Regions from separate parts of the Streptomyces sp. NPDC054840 genome, predicted to be linked through region 1. Evidence: riboswitches for the same ligand, from Rfam matches in the RefSeq annotation. Region 1 holds a riboswitch; each other region holds the start of a gene.
What was found. A riboswitch is a leader RNA that binds a small molecule or an ion and turns the genes downstream of it on or off. The one in region 1 is predicted to bind cobalamin.
Positions count from the first base shown of each region.

Region 2: another riboswitch for cobalamin. It lies ahead of ACWGIU_RS11335 (FecCD family ABC transporter permease); the one in region 1 lies ahead of ACWGIU_RS07530 (ribonucleoside-diphosphate reductase subunit alpha).
Region 3: another riboswitch for cobalamin. It lies ahead of ACWGIU_RS16645 (cobalamin biosynthesis protein); the one in region 1 lies ahead of ACWGIU_RS07530 (ribonucleoside-diphosphate reductase subunit alpha).

Region 1 covers NZ_JBSGZP010000065.1:5,465-11,995, forward strand. The annotation lists gene ACWGIU_RS07530 (ribonucleoside-diphosphate reductase subunit alpha) at 1-2,356, opposite strand, end outside; cobalamin riboswitch at 2,500-2,621, opposite strand; gene ACWGIU_RS07535 (GNAT family N-acetyltransferase) at 2,673-3,170, opposite strand; gene ACWGIU_RS07540 (Uma2 family endonuclease) at 3,249-3,833, shown strand; gene ACWGIU_RS07545 (YbdD/YjiX family protein) at 3,884-4,081, opposite strand; gene ACWGIU_RS07550 (carbon starvation CstA family protein) at 4,078-6,297, opposite strand; gene ACWGIU_RS07555 (GntR family transcriptional regulator) at 6,459-6,531, opposite strand, start outside.
Region 2 covers NZ_JBSGZP010000114.1:213-6,743, forward strand. The annotation lists partial or broken gene ACWGIU_RS11325 (ABC transporter substrate-binding protein) at 1-694, opposite strand, end outside; gene ACWGIU_RS11330 (ABC transporter ATP-binding protein) at 707-1,492, opposite strand; gene ACWGIU_RS11335 (FecCD family ABC transporter permease) at 1,492-2,598, opposite strand; cobalamin riboswitch at 2,702-2,844, opposite strand; gene fxlM (methyltransferase, FxLD system) at 3,306-5,480, opposite strand; gene ACWGIU_RS11345 (hypothetical protein) at 5,593-5,916, opposite strand; gene ACWGIU_RS11350 (hypothetical protein) at 5,913-6,044, opposite strand; gene ACWGIU_RS11355 (NUDIX domain-containing protein) at 6,035-6,349, opposite strand; gene ACWGIU_RS11360 (phosphotransferase) at 6,379-6,531, opposite strand, start outside.
Region 3 covers NZ_JBSGZP010000201.1:4,193-10,723, forward strand. The annotation lists gene ACWGIU_RS16625 (hypothetical protein) at 1-643, opposite strand, end outside; gene ACWGIU_RS16630 (alpha/beta hydrolase family protein) at 846-1,976, opposite strand; gene ACWGIU_RS16635 (anion permease) at 2,298-3,599, shown strand; gene ACWGIU_RS16640 (hypothetical protein) at 3,626-3,847, shown strand; cobalamin riboswitch at 4,006-4,158, shown strand; gene ACWGIU_RS16645 (cobalamin biosynthesis protein) at 4,196-5,176, shown strand; gene ACWGIU_RS16650 (cobyric acid synthase) at 5,173-6,531, shown strand, end outside.

The sequences.
Region 1 (6,531 bases):
GGGAGCAGGCCAGCGCCTCGGCGTCGGCCACCGCCTGCGGCAGCTCGACGGGGGTGGCCGCCTGCGCGGCGCGGGCGATCCTCGTCGCCGGGCGCGAGCGCAGGTAGTAGGTGGTCTTCAGGCCCTGCTTCCAGGCGTACGCGTACATCGAGCTGAGCTTGCCGATGGTGGGCGTCTCCAGGAACAGGTTCAGCGACTGCGACTGGTCCAGGAACGGCGTACGGGCCGCCGCCATGTCGATCAGACCGCGCTGCGGGATCTCCCACGCCGTGCGGTACAGCTCGCGGACCTCGGCCGGGATCCAGCCGAAGCCCTGGACCGAGCCGGAGGAGTCGCGCAGCGCCTCGCGGGTCTGTGCGTCCCATACGCCGAGCTGCTTCAGCTCCTCCACCAGGTAGCCGTTCACCTGGAGGAACTCACCGCTGAGCGTCTCGCGCTTGAACAGGTTGGAGACCTGCGGCTCGATGCACTCGTACACGCCGGCGATCGAGGCGATCGTCGCCGTCGGCGCGATGGCCAGCAGCAGCGAGTTGCGCATGCCGGACGTCGCGACGCGGGCGCGCAGTGCGTCCCAGCGCTCCGGCCAGTTCAGCTCGACGTCGTAGTGGTCCGGGTGCAGGACACCACGGGCGGTACGGGTCTGCTCCCAGGCCGGCAGCGGGCCGCTGCGCTCGGCGAGGTCGCAGGAGGCCTCGTACGCGGCCAGCATGATGCGCTCGGAGAGCTTGGTGGACAGGGCCTTCGCCTCGGGGGAGTCGAAGGGCAGCTTCAGCTGGAAGAAGACGTCCTGGAGGCCCATCGCGCCCAGGCCCACCGGACGCCAGCGGGCGTTGGAGCGGCCGGCCTGCTCGGTCGGGTAGAAGTTGATGTCCACCACGCGGTCGAGGAAGGTCACCGCGGTGCGGACCGTCTCGTCGATCCGCTCCCAGTCGATGTCGCGACCGTCGGCCGTGTCGATGACGAACGCGCCCAGGTTGACCGAGCCGAGGTTGCAGACGGCCGTCTCGCCGTCGTCGGTGACCTCGATGATCTCGGTGCACAGGTTCGAGGAGTGCACGACGGTGCCCGGCTCGGCGGTCTGGTTCGCCGTGCGGTTGGAGGCGTCCTTGAAGGTCATCCAGCCCTGGCCGGTCTGCGCCAGGGTGCGCATCATCCGGCCGTACAGGTCGCGGGCGGGCATGGTCTTGCGGGCCAGGCCGTCCGCCTCGGCCTTGCGGTAGGCGGCGTCGAACGCGTCGCCCCACAGGTCCACCAGCTCGGGCACGTCGGCCGGGGAGAACAGCGACCACTCGGCGTCGGCGTTCACGCGGCGCATGAACTCGTCCGGCACCCAGTGGGCGAGGTTCAGGTTGTGCGTACGGCGCTGGTCCTCGCCGGTGTTGTCGCGGAGCTCCAGGAACTCCTCGATGTCCGCGTGCCAGGTCTCCAGGTAGACGGCGGCGGCGCCCTTGCGGCGGCCACCCTGGTTCACGGCGGCGACGGAGGCGTCGAGGGTCTTCAGGAACGGCACGATGCCGTTGGAGTGGCCGTTGGTGCCGCGGATCAGCGAACCGCGGGCGCGGATGCGGGAGTACGAGAGGCCGATGCCGCCGGCGTGCTTGGAGAGCCGGGCCACCTGGTGGTAGCGGTCGTAGATCGAGTCGAGCTCGTCCAGCGGCGAGTCCAGCAGGTAGCAGGAGGACATCTGCGGGTGCCGGGTACCGGAGTTGAAGAGCGTCGGGGAGGACGGCAGGTAGTCCAGACGGCTCATCAGCCGGTACAGCGAGGTCACTTCCTCCACGGCCTGGACGCTGTCGTCGGCGGCCAGACCGCAGGCCACGCGCAGCATGAAGTACTGCGGGGTCTCGATGACCTGACGGGTGATCGGGTGGCGCAGCAGGTAGCGGCTGTGCAGCGTGCGCAGTCCGAAGAAGCCGAAGCGGTCGTCGGCGCCCTCGGCGAGGGTCAGCTCGACGAGCGAGTCGAGCCGGCTCGCGTGGGCACGGACGAACTCGGCCGTGCGGTCGGCGATGAGGCCCTCGCGGTGGCCGACCTCGACGGAGGCCGAGAAGGAGGTGGAGCCCTGGCTCGCGGCCTCGTCGCGCACGGCCAGCGTCAGCAGGCGGGCGGCGAGCCGGGAGTAGGCCGGGTCCTCGGAGATCAGACCGGCGGCGGCCTCGGTGGCCAGCCCGCGCAGTTCGGCGTCGTCGGCGGCGGAGCTGCGGCCGCGCAGCGCGGAGGCGGCGACCCGGCCGGGGTCGGTGTCGGGGAGGTCCGCCGTCAGTTCGGTGAGGGTACGCAGCAGCGTGGCCCCCGGGCCCTCGGTGTTGTCGCCAGAAGTGGACTCGGCGCGCGGTGCGGAAGGCGCGATGGTCACGGCGGGAGCTCTCCCTCGCTCGGCCCGGTCATCGGCGGAGCGGGGCGCGAGCGGGCGCACGCGGGCGCGACGAGAACGCGTACCCCGCATGGCGTCCACCGGCCCAACCGCGAGGCCCGGACGAATCGGCACCCGGTTCGGTCGAGCCGGGCGCGCTGACGGCAGGTCATCGGACTTGGTGTCCGGTAGCCGGACACTTCATACCGTTGCGGGACAGTTCCGGATTCGCACCGGATTCCCCTGCGGCGACAGCAGGCATGAGCATACATGTGGGGGCGGCCCTCTGCGGTAACCCCCACATGTAGTGTCGACGTGGCTACAGCTTGAGCCGGTAAGTGAGGAGTGTCAGGCCTTCGATCGGCGCCCAGTCCCGCTCCGGAGTGCGTACGAAGCCCAGTCGCGCGTAGATCCGGTGGGCCCCGGCCATGCTGCGCTGGGTGGAGAGAACCAGGCCGGTCACACCCTCCAGGGCCGTCGCCCGCTCGATGCAGGCCCGCACCAGAGCCTCGCCGGCGCCCTGGCCCCGCGCCGCGTGGGCCACCGCGAGCATGCGGAACTCCGCCTCGTCCGGGGCGGCGATGTCGGCGAGCGGACTGCCCGGAGGGGCGAAGGTCACACCGCCCAGCAACCGACCGTCCCGCACGGCGACGAGCACCTCGCCCCCGGCGGCCCGGCCGGCCACGTCGCGCAGCACGTTCGCGTAGTGGTCGTCCTCGTTGGAGTCCAGATGCCCGTCGGCGAGGTAGGCCTGCGCCGTGATCGCACCCAGCTCCGCGTACTCGGCGGGCCGCACCGCCCTGATCACCGTGTCCATGCGGTCGAGTGTGCAGGACGGGTGTTGGGGGGCGGCGCCATCGTCGGAGACGGCACCGTCGAGGAAGGTGAGCGAGGCATGACCGTGATGACCGACCGCCCCCACATGCTGACCGAGGAGTTCGAGACCCTCGCGCGTATAGGCGCCAGAGAGGTGGAGGGGCTGCGGTTGGAATTCATCGACGGGAAGCTGGGGGTCAAGGCGGTGCCTGATGGGGATCAGGACCGGATCGTTGTGTGGCTGTCCCGCATCTGTATGCAGCTCCGGCCCGAGGTCTGGCTCCACGTGGAACGCGGCCTGAAGGTCGAGCAGTACCGTTCGGGCCGGGCGCGCCCGGATGCCTCCCTCGCCCCGGATGGCGCATTCGAAGGGCAGGGGGAATGGGCCGACCCGGCTCCTGTCCTGATGGTCGTCGAGGTTACGTCGTACGACTCCGGCACCGACGAACGCGACCGTAAGGCGAAGCCGCCCGCGTACGCGGCGACAGGCATCCCCGTCTACCTCCTCATCGACCGGGACAACTGCCTGGTGCATGTCCACAGCGATCCCGACGGGAGGCTGTACGAGACGGTGCGCACCATCCCCTTCGGCAAGGACGTCGAGCTGCCTGAGCCCGTCGGGTTCTCCTTCCCGACCGAGCCCCTCAAGGACTGGGTGCGCTGAGGAATGCCGAAGGGCCCCGCTGCCTCAGGTGGCGGGGCCCTTCGTGCGCGTCAGCAGCAGCGGAAGCCCTCGCGGGGGTCCGCCTCGCGGGCGTCCGTACGGGCGCGTTCGAAGGCGCGGCGGGTCAGGACCTCCGCGTCCGGGTCGTGGGTGCGGGCGTGGGCCACGTACCGGTCGTACGCGGCCTCCCCGGAGAACTCCCGTACGTAGAACCTGGCCCTGGCCAGCACGCTCCGTACGGTGCTCACGCCACCGGCTCCTTGACGTGTCCGCCGCCCGCGTCCGGACCCGCCGCGGCGAGCTCCGCCCGCTCCCCGGCGGTCGCGATCAGCCCGGCCGGGGCGACGATCTTCGACTCGGTCCACGGGGTCTCGGAGAGGGTCGCCGACCCCGGGTCGCGGACGGCCTTGAGGCAGGTCCTGGCCGCGTCCGCGAGGACCACGATGATCAGGAGGGCGAAGAGGGCGCACAGGACGCCGTCGACCGTGGCGTTGGTGACCACGGTGTGCATGTCGTCCATGTTCTTGGCGGGCGCCAGGACCTTGTCGGCGTCGATTCCGGCCTGGTACTTGTCGCGCTGGGCGAAGAAGCCGACCTTCACGTCGTCGGAGAAGATCTTCTGGTAGCTCGCGGTGAGGGTCACCGTGGCGTCCCAGACCAGCGGAACGCCCGTCACCCAGGCCCACTTGAGCCGGCCGGACTTGATCAGCAGCGTGGTGCAGACGGCCAGCGCGACCGCGGCGAGCAGCTGGTTGGCGATGCCGAAGAGCGGGAAGAGCTGGTTGATGCCGCCGAGCGGGTCCTTGATGCCGACCCACAGGAAGTAGCCCCAGCCGGCCACGACGATCGCGCTCGCGAACCACACGCCGGGCTTCCAGCTGACGTCCTTGAAGGACTTGTGCACGTTGCCGAGGGTGTCCTGGAGCATGAACCGGCCCACGCGGGTGCCCGCGTCGAGCGTCGTCAGGATGAAGAGCGCCTCGAACATGATGGCGAAGTGATACCAGAACGCCTTCATGCCGGCGCCGCCGACCACGGCGGAGAAGATCTCCGACATTCCGAGTGCGAAGGTCGGCGCGCCGCCCGTGCGCGAGAGCAGACTGGCTTCCTCGACGTCCTTGGCGGCCTGGGCGAGCGCCTCGGGGGAGATCGCGAAACCGAAGTTGGTCACCGCCTGGGAGGCGGACTCGACCGTGGTGCCGATGACCCCGCCGGGGGAGTTGACGGCGAAGAAGAGGCCGGGCTCGATGATGCAGGCCGCGATGATCGCCATGACGGCGACGAAGGACTCGGTCAGCATGGCGCCGTAGCCGATCATGCGGACCTGGGTCTCCTTCTGGATCATCTTCGGGGTGGTTCCCGAGGAGACCAGGGCATGGAAGCCGGAGAGCGCGCCGCACGCGATGGTGATGAAGACGAAGGGGAACATCGACCCGGCGAAGACCGGTCCGTCGCCGCGGGCCGCGAAGTCGGTGACCGAGGGCATCTTCAGGGTGGGCATCGCGACGACCACGCCGATGGCGAGGAGGGCGATGGTGCCGACCTTCATGAAGGTGGAGAGGTAGTCGCGGGGTGCGAGCAGCATCCACACCGGAAGCACCGATGCCAGGAAGCCGTACACCACCATCCAGATGACCAGGGTCTCCTTCTCCAGGGTGAAGGTGTCCGCGAAGGAGGACTCGGCGACCCAGCCGCCCGCGACGATGGCGAGCAGCAGCAGTGCGACGCCGATGACGGAGACCTCGGTGACCCGGCCCGGCCGCAGGACGCGCAGGTAGAAACCCATGAAGACGGCGATCGGGATGGTCATGCCGATGGAGAAGACGCCCCAGGGCGAGTGCGCCAGGGCATTGACGATGACCAGGGCCAGGACCGCCAACAGGATGATCATGATGGCGAACACGGCGATCAGGGCGGCGGCCCCGCCGACGGGGCCGATCTCGTCCCGGGCCATCTGACCGAGCGAACGCCCGTCGCGGCGGGTGGAGAAGAACAGCGTGACCATGTCCTGGACGGCCCCGGCGAAGATGACGCCGGCGACGATCCAGATGGTGCCCGGCAGATAGCCCATCTGCGCGGCGAGCACGGGTCCGACGAGCGGGCCGGCCCCGGCGACGGCCGCGAAGTGGTGACCGAAGAGCACCCGGCGGTCGGTGGGGTGGAAGTCGACACCGTTGTCGAGGCGTTCGGCGGGGGTGGCCCGGGTGGCGTCCACCTTCAGCACGCGGTCCGCGATGAAGCGCGCGTAGAAGCGGTAGGCGATCGCGTACGAGCCCAGCGCGGCGGCGAGGAGCCAGGCGGCGGAGATCTCCTCGCCGCGTGACAGCGCCATCACGCCCCAGCCGATGGCACCGACGAGTCCGACGAGCACCCACGCGGCGATGGACCTGGGAGAAGGCGAGCCCGACGTACCGCCCGGACTCGCCGCGTCCCGTTCTGTCCCTGTTGCTTCCGGTTCAGGCATGACCTCGTCCCCTCGTCGATCACTGCGTAAGCGCAGGGAATCTACGGGGGATTGCCCGCCGAACGTAAGACCCCGTCCGTATTCCGGCATGTGAAGAAATGAGGGACACGGGGTCGGACGGGCCAGGTCGGGCGGGGGCGGAGGGGGTCGAACGGGCGGGGTCAGACGGCGGGACGCTTGAGCCTGGCGACGAACTTGTACCGGTCGCCGCGGTACACCGACCGCACCCACTCC
Region 2 (6,531 bases), on a different contig from region 1:
GCGGCTTGTCCTGCCCGTCGTCATAGAGGAAGACGCGCGGACGGTCAGCCCCCTTCAGGGCCTTCGCCTCCGCTTCGGCCACCTGCTTCTCGAAACCCGCGATCAGGGCCTCCGCACGGTCATCGACGTCGAAGATTCTTCCCAGGTTCCGCAGGTCGGTGTACAGAGCTTCCAGCGGCGGCATCACCCCGCGTGCCTTTCCCTGCCCGTTGCGGCACGATTCACTCAGCAGGTACGAGTCGATGCCCACCTTCTCCAACTCGGCGGGGCTGAAGCCCTCCCCCTCGTTGAAGCCGTAGTTCCAGCCCGCGAACACCAGATCGGCGCGGGCGTCAAGGACCAGCTCCTTGTTGATCGTCTTCTGCGAGAGCCACTTCGTCTTCTGGTAAGCGTCCTTCCAGGGAACGGATGTGAGATCGCCCCTGTCGTCGGGCATCACATAGCCCGCCATACGGTCCTCAAGCCCCAGCGCGAACATGATCTCGGTGATACCGACGTCATTGGTGACCACGCGCTGTGGAGCCTTGTCGTAGCTCTTCTTCTGGCCGCAGTTCTCGACGGTCACCGGATAGTGGCCGCCGCGAGCCTTGGCATCACCACCCTCCCCGTCCCGAGGGGTGACCTCCGCGCCGCATCCGGTGAGCACCAGGGCGGCAGCGAATGCGAGTGCGGCGGGGCGTACGAGGTTCGGCATGGCCATGACTCCTCAGGAAGCGGGCTGAGTGGGCAGGAGACGGTCGAAGAGCAGCTGTACGGCGCCGGACTCCGGATGCGGTACCCGGTGGGCCCGTACGCCGAAGACCTCGGCCAGCAACTCGGGCGTGAGCACGTCGTGCGGAGCGCCGGAAGCGACGATTCGGCCGCTGTCGATGACGTAGAGGAGGTCGCAGTGGAGCGCGGCGAGGTTGAGGTCGTGCAGCGCGGTGAGCACCGTCAGCCCACTGCCGCGCACCAGAGCCAGCACTTCCAACTGCTGGGCGATGTCGAGGTGGTTGGTGGGCTCGTCGAGCACCAGGACGCGGGGCTGCTGTGCGAGTGCGCGGGCGATCAGGACCCGCTGCTTCTCGCCTCCGGAGAGGGTGAGGAAGCCGCGGTCGGCGAGGTGGCCGGCCCCGACCCTCACCAGCGCGGCCTCGCACATCCTCCGGTCTTCGTCGGTGGCCCGGGCCACGGACCGCTGGTACGGCAGTCGCCCCATCGCCACCACCTCCGCGACCGTGAAGTCGAATTCGGTGACCGCTTCCTGGGGCAGGGCGGCCAGCCGACGGGCGCCTTCGCGCGCACTCAGGGAGTGCAGGTCCTCGCCGCCGAGCAGGACCGTACCGGCGGAGGGGCGCAGGGCGCGGTAGACGCAGCGCAGCAGGGTGGACTTGCCGCTGCCGTTGGGCCCGACGAGCCCGACGACCTGCCCGTCGTCCGCGCGTAGCGTGGCCTCCCGTACCAGCCGCGCGCCGGCGATTTCGACCGTCAGTGCATCGATGTCGATCCGCATCACGCGCCTCCGAAGGTGTAGGAGCGGCGGCGCATCAGCAGGACGAAGCACGGCACGCCGATGGCGGCGGTCAGCACGCCTACCGGCAGCTCGACGGGTGCGAGCACCACCCGGGACAGGATGTCCACCCAGATCAGCAGGACGGCGCCCGCGAGTGGGGCGACGGCCAGCAGCCGGCGGTGGTCGGCGCCGACCAGCATCCGTGCGGCGTGCGGGACCATCAGGCCGACGAAACCGATCGCACCGCTCACCGCGACCACGGCACCCGTGACGGCGGCACAGACCAGGAACAGCTCCTTGCGCAGCCTCCCCGCGTCCACCCCCAAGGCCGCCGCGGTCTCATCACCCATCGCCAGGGCGTTCAGGCGACGCGCTGACACAGTGAGGTGGGCGAGGCCGGCGAGCACGGCTCCCGCGGCGATCGGCACGGAGGCCCAGCTGGCTCCGCCGAGGCTGCCGAGCAGCCACATCATCGCGGAGCGGGCCGCCTCGCCGCGTTCGGCCGCGAACACCATGAACGTGGTGACGGCCGAGAAGCCGTAGTACATCGCGGTGCCCGTCAGGACGAGCCTCAGCGGGGTCAGGCCATCAGCGGTGCGGGCGATCGCGTACACCAGCGCCATGGCGAGGAGCGCGGAGAGGAAGGCCGCCGTGGACAGGGCCCACAGACCGAGAGCGCCGAAGGCCCCGAAGAGGAGGACGGCATTGGCACCGACGGCCGCGCCCGAGGATATGCCCAGGACGAACGGGTCGGCGAGGGCGTTGCGGACCATGGCTTGCACGGCGACGCCGATCGCCGACAGGCCGGCTCCGACGACCGCGGCCAGCACGGCTCGGGGGAAGCGCAGTTCCCACACGATCGTGTAAGCCGGCGCTTCGTCATGCGCTATGGAACCGCCGGTCAGTCCCGCCCACAGAAAACGCAGTACCTCGCCCCAGGACAGTCCCGACGCCCCCATCCCCGCCCCACACACGATGGAGAGCACAAGTGCGACGGACAGGGTGACGAAGAGAAGGGGCAGTGATACGTGCTTGGGCGCGGGGCCGACGCCGGTAGGCGCCGTGTGAGGTGGCGCGGCTGGTTCAAGTTCCAGGGGTGTGGCCACGGGCGGATCGCCTTCGCCTCAGGCCGTGCCCTACATGAGGACAGGAGCGGCCCGGGACGCGGGGCGCCCTGCGCAGCGCCTTCTCGCAGTCCACGGCGAATTGACAGGAGCCTTCATCACCGCGGGTAATCGGGCTCACGGAGCCGCATGTGCGGCTCCGCCTACCGTTGCGGGTCAGCGCCGGACTTCGACCGGACTTCCCCCGTGGGACGGTTTGCAGCATAACCTGCACGCAGGGCCTCCTTCGACACCGAACCGCAGATCGAGGGGGCCCGCGTTGCGTCTGGCGAGCGGCAGGATCGGAGGCGTGGGTCGGCCAACTGACCACGCGTGGGCCCACGGATCCGAAACGAAGAGCTGTGCACCGCCTCCGTGGCCTCGGCACCGCTGAGCCGTTGTGGTGGAGGCGAACTCGGAAATCCGGCGTGGCGCCGCTGATCGAGACCCGCCGGGCGGCGGCCGCGTGCGCGCGACGCATCCGTTCTTGATCATCACGCTCTGTCGGTGCGACGAACCGGCGAGGGCGTCCTTGGCGAAGGAACGGCGGCCGGGCGTCCTGGCCTCAACGTCGCCACTCTCCACCACACCGGCGCCCGGACGGTAAGGCCCGCGAGATCAAGGGCGTCGGACGCGGTTCAGCCGGCCTCCGGGATTCGCCCGGGCACGGATGCCGGACGGCACCGCCTGGCGTACTGCCCGTTCCACCGTCACACTCCCTCCGTCACGACGTCGGCCTCGGGGTGCTCAACAGGCCGGGGCGGCGGCACGTCACGTCCGGGCCAGCGGAACACCAGGCGGCAGAGGTCCTTGTCCAGGACGTCGCCGGCGGGCAGCGCGTCGTCGGGCGTGCCGGCCGGGTGGACCGTCAGGACGGGATCGGAGTGTTGCTCGTTGTCGTCTGCGCGGATGTGGCGGTCCCAGGACCGGACCGTGGCCGCCAGCCGCTCGGCGAGCGCGGGTCCCTGCTCGCCGAAGGCGTGGACGGTCCACTCCCACTCCTTGTCCTGCGGGTTGTCGCCGTCCTTGGTCTGGACGTGGATCAGGTAGGCGAGCGAGGCGTCGCCGACGATCGCGGGGGCGTCGCGGTCCTTCGCGATGCCGGTCACACCCTCGTCCGGTTCCTGGTGGGCGGCCAGGCGGCAGAAGCCCGACAGGGTGGTGGCCGCGTACAACTGCAGGGAACCGAAGTAGGCGTTCGCCCCCATGGTCACGCCCGTGGGGACCTCGTACCGCGGCCCGCGCAGCGCCTCCAAGCCCGTCGTATCGGCGGCGGTGCCGTGCTCGAAGCGGACCGTCAGCCCGCCGTCGAGGAGGGCGAGGACCGGGATGGTGCGAGCCTGCTGTCCTTGGTCGCGGACGAAACCGCAGTACGTGAAGTGACGGGCGCGCAGCACCTCGCCGTGCCGCTCGAAGGTGATCGCCCGGGTGTAGCCGCCCATCTCCAGCGGCAGGACCAGACGGCCGCCCTCGGCCAGCTGCTCCCGCCAGGCCGGGGCGATGTCCCAGCAGTTGTAGGTGATCATGCCGGCGTCGAAGCCGCCGCGCGGCACGAGGTGCCCAGGTGCGCCGAGGGCGGCGTCGGCTTCAACGGCGGAGACGCGGCCGCTGCCGGCCTCCGTGAGGAACCGGCGGGTGCGGCGCACGACCCACGTGTCGATGTCGACGGTGACCACGCGTCCGCCGGGTCCGGTGACGTGGGCGATCAGCTCGGCGTTGTAGCCGCCGGATCCCGCCTCGAACACCATCGCGTCCGGCTCCAGGCCCAGGTGCTCGATCATGTCGGCCTGAAGCCAGGCCGCAGACACCGAGCTGATCGCCGTCCCGGCCTCGTCGTAGCGGGTGATGACGGCCCGGTCGCCGCCGTCGTACGCGGCAGCGAGGTTCGCCTCCGGGGCGAAACGGTGCCGGGGCACGGTCCACAGCGCCTCCTGCACCAGCGCGGAGGGGGCCCAGCCGCCGTCGGTGACCATCTGAGTCATCGACGCGCGCAGCCTGGCGGCCTCCGCCGGCACGGGCGGCTGGTCGGCGGCGATGAGGTAGGAGGTCGCCGGCGGCACGCCGGGAAGGACGCCGGGCCACACGGCGTCGAGCGCGAGAGCGGCCGGGGCGAACACGTCCCCGACGCAGCCGAGGGCGTGGAGGTCGAAGAACTCCCAGCGGTCGAACTTATCCGGCTCGGGGTTGGCCAGAGTGCCCGTCCAGGCGGTGATGCGGACGACGGCCGTCAGCCGCGGGACCCCGTGGCTGTCGTCGACCAGCATCGTCACCACGTGCGCGTCGGCCGGATCGGCGACCAGCCCGGTCTCCTCGGCGAATTCGCGCACCGCCGCGGCGGCGAAGTCCTCCGGGCCGGTGGTCTTGCCGCCGGGCAGCTCGAGCATGCCGCTCCGGGAGCGGCCCAGCAGGACCCGGCCAGCGTCGTCGGTGACGACGGCGAGGGCGCCGGTCAGGGCGTGACCGATGGTCGGCCGCTTCTCGACGGCCCGGGCGTCGAGATGGCACGGCCCACGCAGGACCAGGAAAGCCAGACCGTCCGCGTCCAACCGCTCCACCGTGGCCCAGCCCGCACCGAGCAGCGTGATCTCGTCCTCGTCCAGGGCGATCCCGCGCCGCTCCGCGGGGGTGTTCTCGACGACCGGGGTGATGGCGACGAGTGCGCCGCCGTCTCGCAGCCGCTCGCCCAGCCCGTGAACGATCTGGCCGCGGTCTCGCACGAACGGGTATACCAGCCGCAGCGTGATCAGGTCGTATCCCTCCTCGTGTAGCGGGGCCGGGTCGTCGCGCTCGATGTCCAGCTGTAGCCAGCGCACGCCCTCGACGGCGGCGTGCTCTTCGCGGGCTCGGGCGATCGCGCTGTCCGTGAGGTCGACGGCGTAGCCCACCCTGGCCAGGTGGGCGGCCAGCTCCCCGGTCCCGCAGCCCGAACGGCGTACCGCGGTATCGACTCCAGCTCGACGACCGAGCCGACACGAGGCACATCGGCCTGGCCCTCGATCAGCTGGCGGTACAAATCTTGCAAGACACACTTCCTCGAAGGCGTAGATCATCCTGCTTCATGATCAGAGACTCGGTGCAGTTAATACACCGGTCCGAGAGCGCACCGGCCGGGAGCGCCACGACGGCGTTCGGCAGTTGGCCGAGGAAGGCGAGCGCGGCGATCTGGGTGGTGGAGGCGTGGAGTTCCAGTACGGCCAGGGTGGGGAGGGCGACGGTGCTGACCGCGGATCCGGACAGGCTCGCGCACTCACTGGCGACCAAGCGGCGCAGATCCGGGGAGGTGACCGTCGAGGCCTTGGCCGTCTGGGTGGACGTCGTCACCCGGCCTCACCGCCCAGCAGTTCCGGGGCGATCACGTTGGCGTAGAGCCGGCCGGTGGCGAAGTGGGTGAGGACCGCGTGGGTAAAGGGGTGGCAGTCGGGCGGCGGCGCGGCCGGGTCTACCCACACCAGCTCGGTGTGCGTGCCCGGCTCGCGGTTGTACGGGTGCCATCCCACTCCCGCACCGAGAAGGCGCCGATCACCCGCTCACCGTCCGCCGCGTGGAAGTGGAGGAGCTGGCAGAACCGCAGGCGGTCCGGGCTGATGTGGATGCCGACTTCCTCGGCTAGCTCGCGCGCCGCTCCCTCGTCGAGGAACTCGCCCTCCTCAAGGCGTCCTCCGACGACCGTAAGCATTTCGGGGGAGTGCCACGACGTCGCCTGGTGCCGGACGGTCAGGATCCGGCCGTCGGCGGGACGCTGCAGCAAGATCATGACGTTACCGATACTCCGGTGCACGGCGCTCACGGCTGTTCCTCCCTCATGAGCCGGTCCAGGGTCCGCCGCCCCCGGGCAGTGACCTCGGCGTCGCCGTTGTCCGGGCCCCAGGCCAGGCAGTTGACCGCGTCCAGCGCGGTCAGGCAGCGCAGCGCGTGCCGCTCGGCGTCCGACAGCTC
Region 3 (6,531 bases), on a different contig from region 1:
AGGGGATCTCGCACCGCTCGTCGCGCAGTTCGGTGACGCGCTGCCCGAGCAGGTCGAGCAGGTCGGGGACGGTCACCGGTCCGGCGGAGAGCTGGAGCAGGGAGAGGAGCTGGGGCATGGCCTCGACGACCTCGGCGACGGCCGAGGGGGCGATGTCGGCGGGTGCGGGATGGACCAGCGACCAGGCGTCGAAGAGGGCGACCCAGCCGCGCAGTACGGCGGTGTCGTCGCGGTCCCAGGCGCGCAGCCGCCAGCCGGGCCGGGCGTGGCCGCCGTGCACCTCGACCAGTCCGGCGAGGCGGGCGCGGTCCCAGCCGACCTGGATCTGGCCGGGTGTCAGGCCCAGTTCGGCGGCGGCGCGTTCGACGTCGGCCGCGGGCAGGGCGCCCGTGGGGGCGGGCCGGCCGCCGTCTCCGGCGCCGAGGTTGCGCTCGGCCCAGCGGGTCAGGCGTACGGCATCGGCGAGCGAGGCCCGGGCCCGGTTCGCGAGGTCGGCCGTGGCGGGCGTACCCGCCGGGGGCCTGGGCACGGGCCGGGTGCGTCGGTCGGTCACCGCCTTGCGGGCCGCGGCGACGGAGCGCGGCGAGACGAGTCGGAGTCTGGAGTCGCGAGCCAACTGCTCATCAGGCTTTCGGGACGTCACGGAAGCAGTCTCGCCCGTCACTGGCCGAAAGCCCAAACGGAACCGGTCGTTGCCGCCGCTCACCCGCGGTGCAGACCGGGACAAGCCGCCCGAGGGGCCCGTCCGTCACAGGGCCTTCACATGACGGCTCTTCACGCGGGCGTTCCCGCAGTCCTCCTCGCGAGCCGTTCACGCAGCCTCCGCGGGGACCTCGGCACGGCGTTCACATGAGGGGGATGAGGAAGCGGCGCAGGGCCTCCTCGTAGTCGGCCGGGTCGGCGTTCCACATCGCGCCGTGCCCGGCCCCGGTCACGGTGTGCAGCGTGACGAGGTCGGGTCGGGCGGCGGCGAGTCTGCGGGAGGGGTCCCAGGGGGCGAGCGCGTCGTCCGGGCCGTGGACGATCAGTACGGGCACGCGCAGCGCGCCGGGGTCGGCGCCCGCCCGCCGGCGGTCGGCGCGCAGGCCCGTGAGGCCCTCGGCGGCCCGGGCCGCCAGTGGGAGCACCACGCCGGGGACGCCGCGCGCCGCGGCGAGCCCCCGCAGGGTGGCGTGCCAGTCGAGCACCGGGGAGTCGAGGACCAGCCCGGAGATCCGGTGGGCCAGCGGCGAGCGCTCGAAGGCGTGCAGGGCCATGGTGGCGCCGGTGGACCAGCCGTACAGGACCACGCGGCGGGCTCCGTAGCGCAGGGCGTAGCGGATGGCGGCGTCCAGGTCACGCCATTCCGATTCACCGAGGTGACCGAGGCCGTCCGGGGAGGCGGGGGCGCCCAGGTCGCCCCGGTAGCCGAGGTCCAGGACGGGCATTCGGTGACGGTGCAGGAGGGGCATGACCACCATCGGGTGCTCACGGCTGCTGCCGAGCCCGTGCACGGTGATCACCCAGGTGTCCCGGGCGGCGGGCAGGAACCAGGCGGGCAGGGCGCCGAGCTCCCCGGGGATGTCCACGTCGGCGTGGTCGAGCCCGAGGGCGGTGCGCGGGTTGCCGGCGTACACCTGGGGGGTGAGAGAGACCCGGGTGCCGGGTTCCAGGGTGCCGTGGGTGACGGAGACGAGCCGCCGTACGACCGCGTCCGGGCCGGGGTCGGCGCCCGGGATCACGGGCCCGACGACGGCGTGCACGCCGGGTGCGACCAGGCCGTACGTACCGGGGCGCAGGGAGGCGAGCGAGCGGGTCAGCGTGATCCGGCCGTCGGCGGCGGAGTGGACGCTGAGCCGTGGTCCGCCGGGCAGCGGGCGTCCGGGTTCCGGCCGCAGGGCCGCGGCGGCGGCGTGCCTGCCGATGGCGACGGCAGCCGCGCCGGCACCCAGCAGAGTCGTGGTGACGGCCGCTGCCGTCGCTGTCGCGGTACGCACGGCTCCAGTGTCGGCTCGGGACATCCGGCGGGCCACCGGAGCGGATCCCTCCGCCTTCGGCGCGCGCCGGGCCGACGGCGAGTGATCTGGATCTCTTTCAGCGCCCCGGAGGCGGGATCGTATGCGGGCCGGGCTCCCGGCGGAGAGGTTCACCCACCCGGCTTTGACGTGCATTTATGGCGTTATCTACGCCAGAATCAGGACGAATGGCCCGATCACACCCCGCGCCAGTACACCGCTCCGCCCGCGCCAGTTCATCTTCCGTTCACTCAGATTGCTTACGGTCGCCGAGCCACTGACGTCAAACAGAAGCCTGGGTAAATGGAGCACATAACGCTTCTCCTCGGGATCGTGATCATTACCGCTCTCGTGTTCGACTTCACGAACGGTTTCCACGACACAGCCAACGCGATGGCTACCACCATCTCGACCGGCGCCCTCAAGCCCAAGACGGCGGTGGCCATGTCCGCCGTGCTCAACCTCGTCGGCGCGTTCTTGTCCGTGGAGGTCGCCAAGACGATCTCCAAGGGCCTCGTCAACGAGGAAGGCATCCAGCCAGAGGTGATCTTCGCCGCCCTGGTCGGAGCGATCCTCTGGAACCTCGTCACCTGGCTGGTCGGTCTCCCCTCCAGCTCCTCGCACGCCCTGATGGGCGGCCTGATCGGCGCCGCGGTCGCCTCCGCCGGCATCGGCGCGGTCAACGGCAGCGTCGTCGTCACGAAGGTCCTCATCCCCGCGATCGCCGCCCCGCTGGTGGCCGGCATCGCCGCGTACCTGGCCGCCAAGCTCACCTACAAGCTGGGTGACAAGGTCGGCGAGAAGACCTCCGCCAAGGGCTACCGCGCCGGTCAGATCGCCTCGGCCGGTCTCGTCTCCCTCGCGCACGGCACCAACGACGCGCAGAAGACGATGGGCATCATCACCCTGGCCCTCATCGCCGGCGGCGCGATCGCGCCCGACGCGAACCCGCCGGTCTGGGTCATCGTCTCCGCCGGTATGGCCATCGCGATGGGTACCTACCTGGGCGGCTGGCGCATCATCCGCACCATGGGCACCGGCCTGACCGACCTGCAGCCGCAGCAGGGCTTCGCCGCCCAGACCTCGGCCGCGGCCGTCATCCTCGCCTCCTCGAACCTCGGCTTCTCGCTCTCCACCACCCACGCGTGCTCCGGCGCCGTCATGGGTTCGGGCCTGGGCCGCAAGGGCGGTGTGGTCCGCTGGTCCACCGCGACCCGCATGTTCATCGCCTGGGGCCTGACCCTGCCGGCCGCCGCGCTGGTCTCCGCCGGCGCCGAGCTGGTCATGCGTTCCGGTGACATCGGCATCGCCGGCGTCACCGTCTTCCTGGTCGCCTCCTGCTTCGCCATCTGGGTCATCTCCCGCCGCCAGGTCGTCGACCACCACAACGTGAACGACGTGGAGCCGGCCGCCGCGGAGGCGCCGGGTGTGGTCACCACGGCGATCGCCGCCGTCACCGTCCCGCCGACCGTCGCAGCGGCCGCTACGTCCGCGGCAGCGGCCGCCGGTACGACCGCCGCGGTCACGGACGAGGACCTCAAGGCCACCATCCCGGCCGAGACGACCGCCCCGACGACCGCGCCGGCTCCGGCCGCCGCGGTCTGACCGAGACATACAGAGGAAACGGCAGTATGAAGATCGACTGGGAAGCACTCGGCTCCGTCTTCGGGGTCAGCCTCTCCGCCACGGTCGCCCTCGTGGCCCTGTTCACGCTGGGCCTGGTGGGCCTGTCCAAGCACGAGACCGCCACCGAGCAGGGCGGCACCGCCACCCTCGCCCGCACCGGCGCCTACCTCTGCTTCACGCTCGTCGCGGCGGCCGTGACGTACGGGATCTACCTGATCGTCTCCTGATCCGCCGCCGCAGGGCGGGTCGGGTGTGAAGGCTCCCTCCGGGTTTGTCCCGGGGGGAGCTTTCGTGTTCCCTCCCGTATCCCCTCCCCTGCCGGTTCACCGGTCCCTCCCTCGCCCTCCGTCCCGGCCGCACCGCAGGTCAACGGCGAGTTGACGGGCGTTCGAGGTGCGTGGTGGACTGCCGGAGCCAATACGGCGGCATGGAGAGGAAGTCCGGTGCGAATCCGGCGCGGTCCCGCCACTGTCACCGGAATCGCACGCCGCGCGTGCGTCCCGGGAGCCAGGAACTCTCGCCGCCGGACACGTCGAACCAGGGCGCGGACCCTGAGTGAGGACATACCTGCCACCATGCGTGCCGATCGCGTCTTCGCGTACGGCGCCACGGCGGGCCTGATCGGCGACCGGATCCTCGGGGATCCGCGCCGAGGGCACCCCGTGGCCGCCTTCGGACGGGCCGCCGCCGCCGTCGAACGCTCCCTGTGGCGCGACGACCGCGCCCGGGGCCTCCTGCACACTCTGGTGTGCGCCGGGGGCGCGGCCGCCGTCGGAGCGCTGGGCGCCCGCGCCGTGCGCTCCCGGCCCGCGGCCGCCCGTATCGCCCTGACCGCTGCCGCCACCTGGGCCGTCGTGGGCGGCACCTCGCTCGGCCGTGAGGCGCGCGCCATCGGCGGCGCCCTCGCCGCCGGGGACATCGAGGTGGCCCGGGAGCGGCTGCCCCACCTGTGCGGACGCGACCCGCAGGCCCTGGACGGGCAGCAGATGGCTCGCGCCGTCGTGGAGTCCGTCGCCGAGAACACCTCCGACGCGGTGGTCGGGGCCCTCGTGTGGGGCGCCGTCGCCGGAGTTCCCGGACTGCTGGCCTTCCGCGCCGTGAACACCCTGGACGCGATGGTCGGCCACAGGTCCCCCCGCTACCTGCGCTACGGCTGGGCCTCCGCCCGGCTCGACGACCTGGCCGGCTGGCCGGGGGCCCGACTGACGGCCGTCGCGGCCGTACTGGCCGGCCCCGACCGGCGGGGCGCCGTACGGGCCTGGCGCGCGGACGCCGCCGCGCACCCGAGCCCGAACGCCGGACCCGTCGAGGCCTCCTTCGCCGGGGCGCTGGGCGTCAGACTGGGCGGAACCCTCGCGTACGGCGGCCGTGTCGAGCACCGAGCGGTACTGAACGGCGGGGCGGGGCGGCCGGTGGAGGTAGCGGACATCGAGCGGGCGGTACGGCTGTCGCGGAAGGTGACCTGGCTGGCCCTGGCCGCCTGCGTGGCCGCCAGGCTGCTCGTCTCCCGTACGACACGTATGACACGTACGACACAGAGAGGGCGGCGCGGATGAGCGGCGCGAAGCGCGGCGGCGGTCTGCTGGTCGCGGGCACCACGTCGGACGCGGGCAAGAGCGTGGTCACGGCGGGCATCTGCCGTTGGCTGGCCCGGCAGGGCGTGAAGGTGGCGCCCTTCAAGGCGCAGAACATGTCGCTGAACTCCTTCGTGACGCTGGAGGGCGCCGAGATCGGGCGCGCCCAGGCGATGCAGGCCCAGGCGGCCCGCGTGGAGCCGACCGCGCTGATGAACCCGGTGCTGCTCAAGCCGGGCGGGGACCGCAGCAGCCAGGTGGTGCTGCTGGGCAAGCCGGTGGGCGAGATGAGCGCCCGCGGGTTCTTCGGGGAGGTCGGGGGGTCGTCCCCCGGGAAGGCACTGCGCGGCGGGCGCCAGGAGCAGTTGCTCGGCATCGTCACGGACTGCCTGGAGCAGCTGCGGGGCACGTATGACGCCGTGATCTGCGAGGGGGCGGGGAGTCCGGCCGAGATCAACCTGCGCCGGACCGACATCGTGAACATGGGCATCGCGCGGGCCGCGCGGTTCCCGGTGGTCGTGGTCGGGGACATCGACCGCGGCGGGGTCTTCGCGTCCTTCTTCGGGACGACGGCGCTGCTTTCCCCCGGGGACCAGTCCCTGATCGCGGGATACATGGTCAACAAGTTCCGCGGCGACGTGTCGCTGCTGGAGCCGGGCATGGAGATGCTGCGCGGCCTGACGGGCCGGGCCACGTACGGGGTGCTGCCGTTCCAGCACGGCCTGGGCATCGACGAGGAGGACGGTCTGCGGGTCTCCCTGCGTGGGGCGGTACGCGAGTCCGTGGTCGCGCCGCCGGTGGGCGAGGACGTGCTGAGGGTCGCCGTGTGCGCGGTGCCGCTGATGTCGAACTTCACGGACGTGGACGCGCTCGCGGCGGAGCCGGGGGTCGTGGTGCGGTTCGTGGACCGGGCCGAGGAACTGGCCGACGCGGACCTGGTCGTCGTACCGGGCACCCGGGGCACGGTGAAGGCCCTGGACTGGCTGCGGGAACGGGGGCTCGCGGACGCGCTGCTGCGGCGGGCCGCCGAGGGGCGGCCGGTGCTGGGCATCTGCGGCGGGTTCCAGGTGCTGGGCGAGCGGATCTCGGACGAGGTCGAATCGCGGGCGGGCGAGGTCGACGGCCTCGGGCTCCTCCCCGTACGGGTCCGCTTCGAGCGGGAGAAGACCCTGGCCCGGCCGGTGGGTTCGGCGCTGGGCGAGGCCGTCGCGGGCTACGAGATCCACCACGGCGTGGCCGAGGTGCTCGGCGGCGAGGCCTTCCTGGACGGCTGCCGCGTCGGGTCGGTGTGGGGCACCCACTGGCACGGATCGCTGGAGTCGGACGGCTTCCGCCGG